DNA from 4 places in the Alteromonas sp. AWQ4_252 genome. Region 1 is predicted to be linked to each of the others. Evidence: predicted binding sites of a transcription regulator. Region 1 holds the regulator's gene; each other region holds the start of a gene.
The links. Region 1 encodes FNR, which switches genes on or off when oxygen is low (the NO sensors DNR and NnrR bind a similar motif). Its sites were predicted from a motif close to TTGATCTAGATCAA; they were not measured.

Region 1 (3,212 bases):
AAATGGCGCGGCGGGTTACCCGGACAATAAAACAAAATATGGCATGGGCACTAGGCTACAACATGATTGTGCTGCCTTTTGCGATGTCTGGTGTATTAACCCCGTGGATGGCAGTGATTGGCATGAGTTTAAGTAGTATCATTGTCGTTACAAATTCAACGCGCTTATTGAAGTAATCATTATGAGCATTATCTATGTCCTCATTCCTTTAGCGATAATTTTAGTTGCATTGGCCATTGCAATTTTCTTTTGGGCAGTTAAATCTAATCAGTTTGAGGATTTAGATCGACAAGGATATAGTATTTTGTTTGACGACGACCTGCCTCCAGAAGAAAAAAAACTGGCCGAAGAGCGTAAAAAGCTGAATGAATGAACTGGGTTTTCTTTCCTCTCTTCTAATCGGTCTGGCCGGAGGTATTCATTGTATCGGCATGTGCGGTGGTGTCAGTTTGGCAATGAATGCAGCAATACATGCAAGGCGTAACAAATTATTATATACACTCGCGTATAACGCCGGCCGAATATTCAGTTACGTTATTGCCGGAATATTAACTGGCGCATTTGGCCAAATCGCTACACACTACGTGCCTTTATCAGGCCCAATTTTACTCGTTATAAGCTGTATTATGTTAATCGCTATGGCGGCTTACCTGGGAAATTGGTGGCGAGGGCTAACCTATATTGAGCAAGCAGGTTCAATCATCTGGCGCTACTTACAACCACTATCAAAACGCTTTATTCCGTTCAAAACGCCGTTTCATGCTGTTCCCTATGGAATGATTTGGGGCTGGCTACCATGCGGCCTGGTCTACTCAACGCTTACCTGGGCTTTAGCATCGGGAAGTGCTCTGGACGGTGGCCTGATAATGGCTGGGTTTGGTTTAGGTACACTGCCTACTTTAATTGCAACTGCGCTTGGGGCACAATGGCTTTCGAGGCAGCTAAAACAATTTTGGGTCCGTCAAGTTATCGCTTGTAGTTTATTGTGTTACGCGCTCTTGTTGATTGTACGAGTATTCGATACTATACATTAGATTTTTCGCATTTATGGTGAGTTTATGCAACGCCGAACAGATTTTTCTATTCATTGTCAAAATTGTAGCTTTAGTCATCTATGTCTGCCTGTTGCGTTAAACAAGACAGAGGTTGAGTCACTCGACGACATCATCGAAAGAAAAAAGCCTCTGCACAAGCAAGATATTCTCGTAGAAGCGGGTGATAAGTTCACCTCTCTTTACGCTGTGAGAGCAGGCTCGTTTAAGAGTTTTGTAACTGATAAAGAAGGTGAAGAACAAATTATAAGCTTTCATTTTCCCGGTGATATTATTGGCTTCGACGGTCTTCGGGATGAAACTTATCAGAGCTATACACAAGCCCTCGAAACCGCTATGGTCTGCGAGCTACCGTATGCGACACTGGATAAAATAGCTGAACAATTCCCCAAATTACGCCACCAGATCATGCGCTTTATGAGTGCAGAAATAAAACAGGATCACGAAATGATGATGCTGTTAAACAAACGCACTGCTGAAGAACGACTCATTTATTTTATCGCCCATCTATCCGGTCGCTTTGAAGAGCGTGGCTTTTCTCATCGCCAGTTTAATTTGAGTATGACCCGCAATGATATCGGCAACTATTTGGGGCTTACGGTAGAAACTATCAGTCGTTTACTCACCCGCTTTCAAAAGGAAGCTATCCTCAAAGTTGACGGGAAGCTAATTACTATTCTCGATTTTGACGCCATGGATAAAAAGCTCCATTCAATGGACATTCCCACCAACTGTATCGAATAAAATTCAGGCCATCAAAAGACACAGGAGGCCTATCACTTTTGCAACCACGTTTTTTCGCCTGTGCCTTTCTGCGTTATTCTAATTGGCGGCATCGGTTTACTCGGCGTATAATGCACCTTTTGTTTTGACCAACTGTTTTGAATTGCCATGAATCACACTGCCTCTTCTCCACTTACTGAACCGAGCCACAGCGCACAAAGTAAGCAAAAATATAACTTTAACAAACTTCAGAAGCGTCTGAGAAGACACGTGGGTAAAGCAATTGACGACTACAAGATGATCACAGATGGCGACAAAGTCATGGTGTGTTTATCTGGTGGTAAAGACAGCTATACCATGTTGGATATACTGCTTTTCCTGCGCAACATAGCGCCTATACATTTTGATATCGTGGCGGTTAATCTCGACCAAAAGCAGCCCGGGTTTCCAGAGCACATTTTACCTGAATATCTGGCCAGTATTGACGTAGAGTACAAGATAGTCCAGGAAGACACCTACTCTATTGTTAAGGATAAAATTCCTGAAGGTAAAACAACTTGCTCACTGTGCTCGCGGCTTCGGCGCGGGATCCTCTACCGCACAGCCAAGGAAATCGGCGCAACAAAAATTGCATTAGGCCATCATCGTGATGATATGCTCGAGACCCTTTTTCTAAATATGTTCCACGGTGGAAAATTGAAGTCTATGCCACCAAAACTGGTGAGCGACAACGGTGAACATATCGTCATACGCCCATTGGCATACTGCAGTGAAAAAGACATTCAAAAGTACTCTGATGCTGCTTCGTTTCCGATCATACCTTGCAATTTATGCGGCTCTCAGGAAAATCTTCAACGACAGAATATTAAGATGATGCTTCAGGATTGGAATAAACGGTTTCCAGGTCGAATAGAATCCATGTTTCGTGCTATTCAAAACGTCGCGCCTTCGCACTTGGCAGACAAAAATCTCTACAATTTTGCCGACATCACTACAACAGGCTCGCCAGTTGCAGACGGTGACACGGCATTCGATGCTCCCGCTTTTCCTGATGATGATCAAGAGTCATCAACAGCTGCTTCGGTAAATATAGTTAACTTAACGGAATAATAATGAAAATAGGATTAGCTTTAGGCGCTGGTGCAGCTCGCGGCTGGACTCACATTGGCATTATTCAGGCACTTGAAAAATTGGGCGTGCACATTGACATTGTGGCGGGCTGTTCCATTGGTGCTTATGTAGGTGCTGCTTATTCAAGCGGTAAACTCGAGCCTTTAAAAACTTGGGCGTCTTCCCTTACCGAGTGGCAAATATTGTCACTTATGGGTGTAGGCTTACGTAAAGGCGGTATTGCTAGTGGGCAAAAAGTCTTTACCAAGTTGGCAGAGGAATTTTGCGCTGAGACCTTTGAAGAGATGGAGAAGCCCTTCGCAGTTG
Region 2 (3,212 bases), 1.3 Mb from region 1:
TGCTGAGTTTATGACAATGCTAACTACGTTGGTTGAAAAGTATGAAAGTAAACAGTCTGGCGACGCCCGGTTCAATAAGATACTGGCATTCTTCGATGCCATCGAAGAATGGACTCAGTCTCGTCATTTCTCCGGATGCATGTTTATTAATGCCTCAGCGGAATACCCGTCCAGGAATGACCCGGTTCACGCTGTTTGCAGCAGCCACAAGAAATTGGTAATGGCATATCTTGAGGAACTCCTCGCGCCATTGGATATCCAAGAAACGCAACATCTATCGGTACAGCTAGCAATATTAGCTGATGGCGCTATTGTAAATGCACACACTGCGAACATTGCTAACGCCGCATCAATTGCTAAGGAAATGGCTCTGCAATTGTTGGAAGCAACAAAAAAGCGAGCCTGAAAACTCGCGATTCATTACGGGTGAACACTGTTCTAGTCCACCTGATTTTTCACAATAACATCAGCCATTTCTTCCCTGAACCAGTCACGCAACATCACTTTTTCGTAATCGAGAAAATCATTTTGTGCAATGCGGCGCGGATTGTCGATAAACCCCATATCCTTTAATTTAACTTCTGCACTCTTGCGCGCCTTGCCATTGGCATCCGTTAGCGTGTAGCTAAACGTCATCCGCGGTATATCTACTCTTTTAATAATGCGAACGTCTGCGCCAGTTGCGTTGCCGAAAACAAAACTGCTAGGCCAAACCTGGCCGGCCAGGTCCAGGTTGGTTACCGTTATCATGAGCTTCTCATCGGTGGGTAGTTTCTCAGCTAATTTCTCCAGATAATTTTCAAGCGCCTTAAAAGTCCGCTCTCTGAACCTTATTCTGCTTTCATTTGATGGTCGAACATCTGTGTACTTTTCAGGGTTTTCCCAGGTCACCTCAACGGAAGCGGCATTTGTCAGCCCAGAAAAAGACAGTGCCAGCAACAAAACACCCGTTGAAAACAAGCTAAACCAGTTCTTCATGTCGTCCACCCTCCCACTCAATGTTGGTACTAAAACTCTACGCATAACGGTTGGAACAGCAAAGCGCTAAAATGTTCCCCATTTGCAAAATAGAATAGCTGGACAAAGGTGAATGGAAACTGAATCAGTCTTTTCAGCAACGAACGAATGCTGATTTACCCTTTCATAAGAAGAATTTTGGTGTTTTCAATGGTGTGACAGAACTGGTCCAATTCAGCGCCTTTTAAAAACGGGTTAATGGCAGTTTTACCGCAATAGGTTGAATGAAAGCCTTTTATTTCATTACCGTCGTTTAGCAAGCCCACTACATAATCTTGTTGATAGGGGCGCAGCATTGACAGCTGAGGGGCGACTAATTGTTGTAAATCTTCCAGTTCTTTTCGCTCTTGCCAGGTAGCCAGATACTGGAACCACCCCGTAACTTCGATCTGAGCATCCTCAAACAAGTATTGTACAAAAGGCAAACGTAAAAATACTATCAGTAACGCAATCTCTAATAAAACCACTATACTGCGCCGCATGGCTTAGCTTTTCCTTTTCAATAATACAAAACGATAAATGCGAACTGGTATTCACAACCCAAGGAGCATAAATGTATAAAATGTCAACGAAAAAAGGTAGATCACATTTCATACTTATTTATGAAGTTCTATAATTCACTGTTAGTTTGCCCGTAAAATATTGATCTGCATTAAGGGCATGCTTTTTATTGCCCGTATAATGGGGTGCAGAATCACCCGTAGTCATAAGGTTTATCCATGAGCGAACAGATCGAGGTTAAAGACGTCACACCGATTAAGGTTCACAAACCCGCCGGTGGCATGCCGAAAAAGCGTCAGTCTTCCCGTAACCAGATTTATGTCCGCGCCGTTAAGGGGCCCATTGAGTCTTTCAGACGGTTTTTCGGATTTATTTTTCTCGCTGTGTTCGCCGTACTACCCTGGATACAGTACGACGGGCATCAGGCCATACTGTTAGATTTCGTTAGCCAGCGTTTCACTATCTTTGCGATGACCTTATGGCCCCAGGATCTTACACTTCTGGCGTATATCTTTATTGTTGGGGCCTTTGCGCTGTTTTTTGTGACCACTTTCGCAGGAAGGGTGTGGTGTGGCTTCATGTGCCCTCAAACCACGTGGGTATACATGTACATCTGGTGCGAAGAGAAAATAGAAGGGCCGAGAAATAAACGCATCAAGCTTGATGAGCGCGAGATGGATTTCGATAAGTTTTGGCGCAAAACAGCGAAGCATCTGGCCTGGCTGTCCATCGCCCTGTTAACCTCGTTAACTTTCGTCGGATACTTCACGCCCATTGGCCCTTTGTTTATCGACTTTTTTACCTTTAACGCAGGGTTCTGGGCAGTATTTTCTATCCTGTTCTTCACTTTTTGTACCTATGGCAATGCCGGATGGATGCGGGAAATCATGTGCACACATATGTGTCCCTATGCCCGTTTTCAATCAGCAATGTTCGACAAAGATACCTTTACGGTATCCTATGATTTTAACCGTGGTGAAAGCCGGGGCCCCCGTTCTCGTAAATTAAAGCACGAAGATTTAGCTGCAAAGAATTTGGGCGACTGTATAGATTGTAACTTGTGTGTACAAGTGTGTCCCACCGGTATAGATATTCGCAACGGCCTTCAATATGAGTGTATAAACTGTGGGGCTTGCGTTGATGCGTGCAATGGTGTGATGGAAAAAATGAACTATCCCAAAGGTCTCATCAGTTTCACCTCAGAAGAAAGATTGTCCGGTGGAACCACCCATATTGTCAGGCCCAAGCTTGTTGGTTACTTGGTTGTACTAATTGTTATGGTGGCCTTACTCATTGCCGATATAGTCACCCGAACACCTCTTGAAGTTGATCTGATCCGCGATCGCAATTCATTGTATAGAGAAAATGGCAGGGGCAATGTTGAAAATGTATACACTATCAAAATACTCAATAAATCTCAGGACACCCATACCTATACTATCGACGTAAAAGGATTAGCCAGTTACAACATTCTCGGTGAAACAGTGGTCACTGTGGGTGGCGGAGAAGTCTTCAGTATGCCACTATCACTGGAAACCTCACCCAAGAACCTCAGCGAAGCGGTTACGGAAATTTCATTCCACGTAATAACCACTGACGCAGAGGGCAATGTTGTGGAAGTCAATGAACCAACAAAATTCCTCTATAAATAGTGAAAAGCAAACGGATTTTGCTTTTGCAGGGTTAAGCCCGGA
Region 3 (3,212 bases), 1.9 Mb from region 1:
ACAAACCAGCCTGCTTCACACGCAATCCACGGCAAAGGCAAACTAAACAGTGATGCTTTTAACAGCCAGCGAGGTTGGGTGATTTTGTGTTTTGTGCTGTACCAAAACGCTGCAGCAAATAAAGCCAACATAAGGAAACCAGCAAGCACCATAATGCGGAATGAATAGAACAAGGGCGCAACCGGAGGAATACTGTAATCTACGGCTTTATCCAATGCAGTTTCCGATGGCTGGGTAACATCTTCAGTATAAGGTTGCAGCAGCATGGCATAGCCTAAGTTACCCTTGTTTTCTTCAAACAATCTAACCTGTTCGAGGGTAGCAGTGCCGTCGCGTACCGCATCCATATTTTCGTAAGCGAGAATACCGGAGAGTATACGCTCGCGGTTGTGCTCTTTAAGGTCTTTAATACCAGTCACTTCTTCATCGAAACTACGGGTAGCAATAAGGCCCATTGCCCAGGGAATTTGCAGCGCATAATCCGTGCGCTCTTCTTCGTCGTTGGGTACACCAAAAATTGTAAATGCCGCCGGTGCCGGATGGGTTTCATATTCAGCTTCAACCGCAGCTAGTTTTACTTTCTGTACATCGCCCAGCTCATAACCACTTTCGTCACCCAGAATGATGACGGAAATGACCGACGCTAAGCCGAAACTCGCAGCGATGGCAAATGAACGACGGGCAAAAGCTACGTGACGATGTTTCAGTAGGTAGTAGCTTGAAATGGCCAGAACAAACATGGCACCTGTGGTATAACCTGCAGATACGGTGTGCACAAACTTCACCTGTGCTACAGGGTTAAAGATAACATCGGCAAAACTGGTCATTTCCATACGCATGGATTCAATATTGAATTCAGCACCAACAGGGTATTGCATCCAGCCATTGGCGATGAGGATCCACAATGCTGAGAAATTTGACCCAATAGCTACCAGCCAGGTGGCCATAAGGTGTTTTACTTTTGACATTCTGTCCCAGCCAAAGAAAAACAGCCCCACAAAAGTAGACTCAAGAAAGAATGCCATCAAACCTTCAATAGCTAGGGGTGCACCAAAAATGTCGCCCACATAGTGGGAGTAATAGGACCAGTTCATGCCAAACTGGAATTCCATGGTGAGGCCTGTTGCAACACCAATAGCAAAGTTAATTCCGAACAACTTACCCCAGAACTTAGTCATCTCTTTGTAGATTTCTTTGCCTGTCATCACGTAAACAGATTCCATGATGGCAAGCATAAAACTCAGACCAAGAGTAAGTGGAACGAAGATAAAGTGGTACATGGCAGTCAATGCGAACTGCCATCGCGATAGCTCGACCAGTGTATCGCTCATAGCGGTTATCTCCAGATTATTGTTAAAACGAATTTTTTAGCGTAAGAACAGAGCCTACATCCCAAAATATAGCGCTAGACTACACTTGGTAAGTTTTGGTCACATTGATCTGGCACAACATTTCATGTAGGTGAGAAAGAGAAACAAAGTCACTGCCATGCTTTCATCATGGTATGATGTGTTTATATGAATATTGAGGGAATCTTTTATGCTTTCTGATGCTAAGGACATCATCCAACAAGTGCTTTCTCCACTTCCTTACGACGCCTTCTTCGACGATTTTGTAGGCCGTAAACCAGCGCTTGTGAACGCCCCAAACTCACATCGCAGTGCCCTCGGTGGTCAGTCAGTCAAACAATTGTTGCTAAGCGATTACGAACGCTATGCCCCCACGTTAACCTGCCATGCCCACGCGCCTAAAGTGCCACCGCCGCAGGCCAGAGCGGTGAGCGATGCAGACGCGTTCCACGCACTTATCCAGGAGTATTTTGCACTAGGCTATACAGTAAGGATCCCCGATGTAGTTGCTCTGAGTGAACCCCTTAGTCTATTCACCCGGGCGTTAGAAAAAGTGTTGCAAACGCCGGTGAACGTAGTGACATTTTGGAGTGCACCTGGCGCCTCTGCGCCGGTACACCACGACGAAGTGGACGTGATCGTTATTCAATTAGAAGGCACCAAACGCTGGTTTATTTCTGATACGCCTACAACCTTTCCCAACCGTTGGAAAGAAGCCGGTGAGCTGCCGCCTGCAATGCCCAAATACAAAACTGTTGATGTAAAGCCCGGCGATTTTCTTTATATACCCCGTGGTACAGCCCATACCGTAGAATCCACATCTGAATCCATTCACTTGTCTATCGGTTTTGTGCCTCTCACTGCCAGAGACATACTTAATGCTGCTTTGGACCACTTATCTGACCAAAAGCTTGCCTTGCGCAAAGATTTTGGCCCCCGGGCAGATGGTCTTGCCACTGCAGGAAGCAGAGACTCAGTTACGACGGATGTATGTGAGCAACTACAGGCGCTGATTAGTGCTTGTAAAGACAAGGCCTTCGTCGACCTTGCCTTACAACGACGTCGAGCGAAGATGATTCTGGACCTGCCCAAACTTTCCGTGCCCCAGCCTGTCCCTACTGTGACTTTAAAGAGCAAAGTAAAGCACAACCCAATGGCCATATCTGAATGTATAAGCACAGATAAGATTGTAGATTTCACTCAACCCGGCGAACAGATACTGGTTCACCTCGGTGCCAAAGAGGGCATGGAATTCATCCGAAACAATCGCGAATTCCGAGTTTCCGACATACCTGGCAGTATTGATGACCAGGTTAGAGTTGCCCTGGCACAACGTCTGGTTAACAGTGGTTTTTTGCTAGTTGAGTAAGCCAGCCTCGATGCACCTGATATCATTGTATCCCTGAGTTTCGACACTAAACTGATGCTAATTCGAAAGGCCAGAAAAGGCTTCAAATTAGCGTCAGGCGATCAAGCTTTGAATGGCCTGCCATAACAATCTGATTGCAAGAATTGTTACAACGAACTTAAAGATCATGCTGAAGCGTTCGTTTGATACTCGCTTCAACAACTTCAAACCGACGTATGTGCCACAGAAGCCACTGGCCACCATCATGGCGACTAACGGTAGCCACTGAAAAAAAGCGAAACCAACAAAACTAAACACGACAGCTTTGAGTAAATGCTGAAACGTCATGCAGGTTGCAAAAGTGCTGGTCAGCCCCATTTTTTCAGTGCTATGGCGATGAATAAACCCAGCTACCAACGGTCCGGTGGCTCCCACGAACATGGTTGCCAGGGTGGTTAAAATACCTGCGACGAGACGACCGGTATTTGATATATCACGCGCTTTAGGCTTTTTCC
Region 4 (3,212 bases), 2.7 Mb from region 1:
TTTTACTTGGCGCGACTAACGTCTTTTTCTCGTTGATATTTCGACCCGATAGCTTTTCCGCAGCACTATTTTCTCTTATTGTGACAACCTCAGTAATTTTCTTAATTTTACTCATCAACGAAAGGGACAAATACACCCAAGTAAGACACGACCATGCACTTGTATGTCGCGATATGCTTAATTATGCCAGCCAATTTATGCATCCAGCAGCCACTGACAATGAAAAAAACATTGTTGAGGCGGTTGAAACAACCTTGCGAACTAAAGCAACCAGTGTGAACAACGCTCTTCACAGCTATTGGGTATTTGGTGTATTCACTTTTCTATTCTTTGGCTTTAGCTACGCCCTTTTATATGAAACTCTAAATAAGATTGAAGCCGATGAGTCTTCGCCCATTGTATCCAATCGAAATATGAACAATGCGCACGTAAACATTGCGCTTTTAGATTGGCCTGCTGCACAGATCAAAGCTCACATTCTTCATGATATTATTAATTCTCATACTGAAGCAAAAGCACACTTAGTGAGCGTGTCCCATCAACGGGCTTTCGAAGAAATTGACAAAAAGAATGGGGCAATTGACGTACATCCGGATATTTGGGCAGCCAATAACGCCGTGCTAATTAGAAAGTTCGTACGTGCCTTTAAATCGATGACACTAGGCAAGGTGTCTTCATATGGTCAGCAAGGCTTGTGTTATACCAACTATGAAAACACGCCTACCTTATCGATATCAGATCTTGGCTCACAAAAATTTGCATCTATATTCGATTTATCTCGTGATGGAAAAGGCGATATCTGGGTAGGTGCGAAAGGTTGGACGGTAACAGAAATAGAGCAGCGCAGGTTAGCAGCGTATGGCCTCTCACCTTATTATGAGTATCATGAATTTGATCAGGACTTACTACATAAACTACTAAAACAGAACGAGAAAAGCAGACAGCCGAGTCTATTTTTCTGTTACTACCCTGATGCGCTATTTAGCAACCCGAATATTGAGTTTGTGTCTGAACCTGCCCACGACGAAATACTTTGGCAAGCTCTGGCAAACAGCAATGAAGCAAATAAAGTGTTAGAAGGCACGGCATGGCCACAAACTGAAATTCAGGTAGGTTACCGTTCCAGCCTTGAAGAGACATTACCCACAATTGCACAGTTACTCGATAATTATTTAATTGGTAACGAAGAATTAGTAAGCATGTTGCAAGATATTGAGGAAGGTGCCAGTGTCGAGGAAGTATCCCAAGCCTGGGTGGATAGCAATAACTACGAGATTATCCAGTGGCTAACAGGCTTTACTCTGCAGTCAAACGAAAAGGCGCGCTTACCTGAGTAACCGGAGTTGCTAAGACGAGCGTGAGGTTTACATATGCAGCGCCAAAACAACGGCGCAACCTTCGCAAAAGAGAAAGCCGACTATCAAGGCCTTCTTTATTTAGCCAGCATGACTGGCGTAAGTGCTCAAAGTACCTCTATGATCGAGAATGAAGATGATAAAGTAGAATCTTACTTCGACAACCTGCTACCCGATAGCATCACTGTTCACAAACAAATGAATAACATCCAGCCAGTTATCTTTCGTAACTTCACGCAAACTAATATTCATTGAATCCCCTTTTAAATCATTGTGATGATTTGGATATCTGGGAAGAATCAATAAAAGCAATGGCAACTTGGATCATTGCAGGCCAGACGAGCCCGGATACGCTAAGTGCATATCCCTAAAATCCTCAATCTTTTTTAGAAACCCCACAACTAACACCGAATTAATTTGATCTGGATCATATTAGATTATAAACTTTCATTAATTTCTGAAACTTCAGCAGGCACGTTAAATGAAAATGTCACCACTAATCACATCTGCCGTTATGCACTTCGGTGAAATGGGAAGCCGATGGGGCTTTAACCGTACGGTGGGCCAGATACTAGCACTCATAGTGCTAAACGAAACGCCCCTTTCCGCTCAGGAAATTGCAGATGCTCTCAGCATTTCGAGAGGCAACACCAGCATGGGATTGAAAGAGCTGCAATCCTGGCAACTCATTAAGCAACATCACGTGCCCGGTGAACGTAAAGAGTTCTTTGTGCCTGCGGGCTCAATCTGGGTATTGGCTAACCGCGTGTTTGAAGAGCGACGCAAGCGGGAAATTGACCCTACCATGTCGTTGCTTCGCGACTTAATGATGGATGAGCCGAACAGCGAGAAAGACAGCGAGGTACAAGCGCGCCTTCACGAAATTCACGACCTGCTGGAATCAGTAACGGCGTGGTCTCAGGAGCTACAAAATTTAGGGCCAGAAAAGCTCGATACCCTTATGAAACTGGGTGCGGGTGTGGGTCGAATCCTTGAATTTAAAGACAAATTACTGCCGGGTAAATCCGAGTAGTCAGGAGGCTGTTGTGGATGCATTTATACTCTCAAGACTTCAGTTTGCACTGAATATTAGTTTTCATATTCTGTTCCCCACCATCACTATTGCGTTAGGGTGGTTTCTGTTTTATTTCAAATTGCGCTCAAACCTAAGCGGTCACCCCGTTTGGATGCGAATTTATCGTTTTTGGGTGCGGGTATTCGCGCTTACATTCGCCCTTGGCGTGGTATCTGGCGTTACCATGTCATTTCAGTTTGGCACGAACTGGCCTGGCTTTATGGAGAAAGCCGGTAATGTTGCCGGTCCTCTATTGGGCTATGAAGTATTAACGGCGTTTTTCCTTGAAGCCACATTCTTAGGGATCATGCTGTTCGGTATTCGTCGCGTGCCCAACTGGCTACACACATTGTCGACCTTCGTTGTTGCATTCGGCACCACCATGTCTGCGTTTTGGATATTGTCATTGAACAGCTGGATGCAAACGCCTCAAGGGCATGAAGTGATAGACGGTGTTATTTATGCAAAAGATTGGTCTGCCATTATCTTTAATCCTTCATTTCCCTACCGTTTTGCACATATGTTGTTGGCGTCAGGCTTAACTGCCAGTTTTCTTATCGCAGGCTTATCAGCATATCGGCTTTACAAGGGTGATGACAAAATTGCGCCTAAGATTGCTCTTAAAACAGCTACCTACACTGCAGCTATTCTAATTCCACTACAAATTCTGGCGGGTGATATGCACGGCTTAAATACCCTTGAACATCAACCACAAAAAGTAGCAGCAATGGAAGGCGTTTGGCATACGGAAAAAGGGGCGCCGTTATTGCTATTCGCTATTC

Region 2: ccoG (cytochrome c oxidase accessory protein CcoG) is a predicted target of FNR. The motif match lies at 1,660-1,673, and genes of this name have one in related genera.
Region 3: ACXACM_RS04880 (cytochrome ubiquinol oxidase subunit I) is a predicted target of FNR. The motif match lies at 1,436-1,449, and genes of this name have one in related genera.
Region 4: ACXACM_RS01235 (GbsR/MarR family transcriptional regulator) is a predicted target of FNR. The motif match lies at 1,773-1,786, and genes of this name have one in related genera.

Annotation. Positions count from the first base shown of each region.
Region 1 is NZ_JBSWSV010000001.1:2,971,378-2,974,589, reverse strand. Features, by position in the region: gene ACXACM_RS13170 (heavy metal translocating P-type ATPase) at 1-176, shown strand, start outside; gene ccoS (cbb3-type cytochrome oxidase assembly protein CcoS) at 182-373, shown strand; gene ACXACM_RS13160 (sulfite exporter TauE/SafE family protein) at 366-1,034, shown strand; gene fnr (fumarate/nitrate reduction transcriptional regulator Fnr) at 1,059-1,796, shown strand; gene ttcA (tRNA 2-thiocytidine(32) synthetase TtcA) at 1,944-2,885, shown strand; gene rssA (patatin-like phospholipase RssA) at 2,888-3,212, shown strand, end outside.
Region 2 is NZ_JBSWSV010000001.1:1,708,208-1,711,419, reverse strand. Features, by position in the region: gene ACXACM_RS07675 (TetR/AcrR family transcriptional regulator) at 1-406, shown strand, start outside; gene ACXACM_RS07670 (DUF3016 domain-containing protein) at 439-978, opposite strand; gene ACXACM_RS07665 (hypothetical protein) at 1,134-1,499, opposite strand; gene ccoG (cytochrome c oxidase accessory protein CcoG) at 1,737-3,170, shown strand; gene ACXACM_RS07655 (serine/threonine protein kinase) at 3,142-3,212, shown strand, end outside.
Region 3 is NZ_JBSWSV010000001.1:1,103,179-1,106,390, reverse strand. Features, by position in the region: gene ACXACM_RS04880 (cytochrome ubiquinol oxidase subunit I) at 1-1,331, opposite strand, end outside; gene ACXACM_RS04875 (JmjC domain-containing protein) at 1,540-2,718, shown strand; gene ACXACM_RS04870 (sulfite exporter TauE/SafE family protein) at 2,812-3,212, opposite strand, start outside.
Region 4 is NZ_JBSWSV010000001.1:267,386-270,597, forward strand. Features, by position in the region: gene ACXACM_RS01225 (glycine betaine ABC transporter substrate-binding protein) at 1-1,337, shown strand, start outside; gene ACXACM_RS01230 (hypothetical protein) at 1,371-1,610, shown strand; gene ACXACM_RS01235 (GbsR/MarR family transcriptional regulator) at 1,837-2,388, shown strand; gene ACXACM_RS01240 (cytochrome ubiquinol oxidase subunit I) at 2,402-3,212, shown strand, end outside.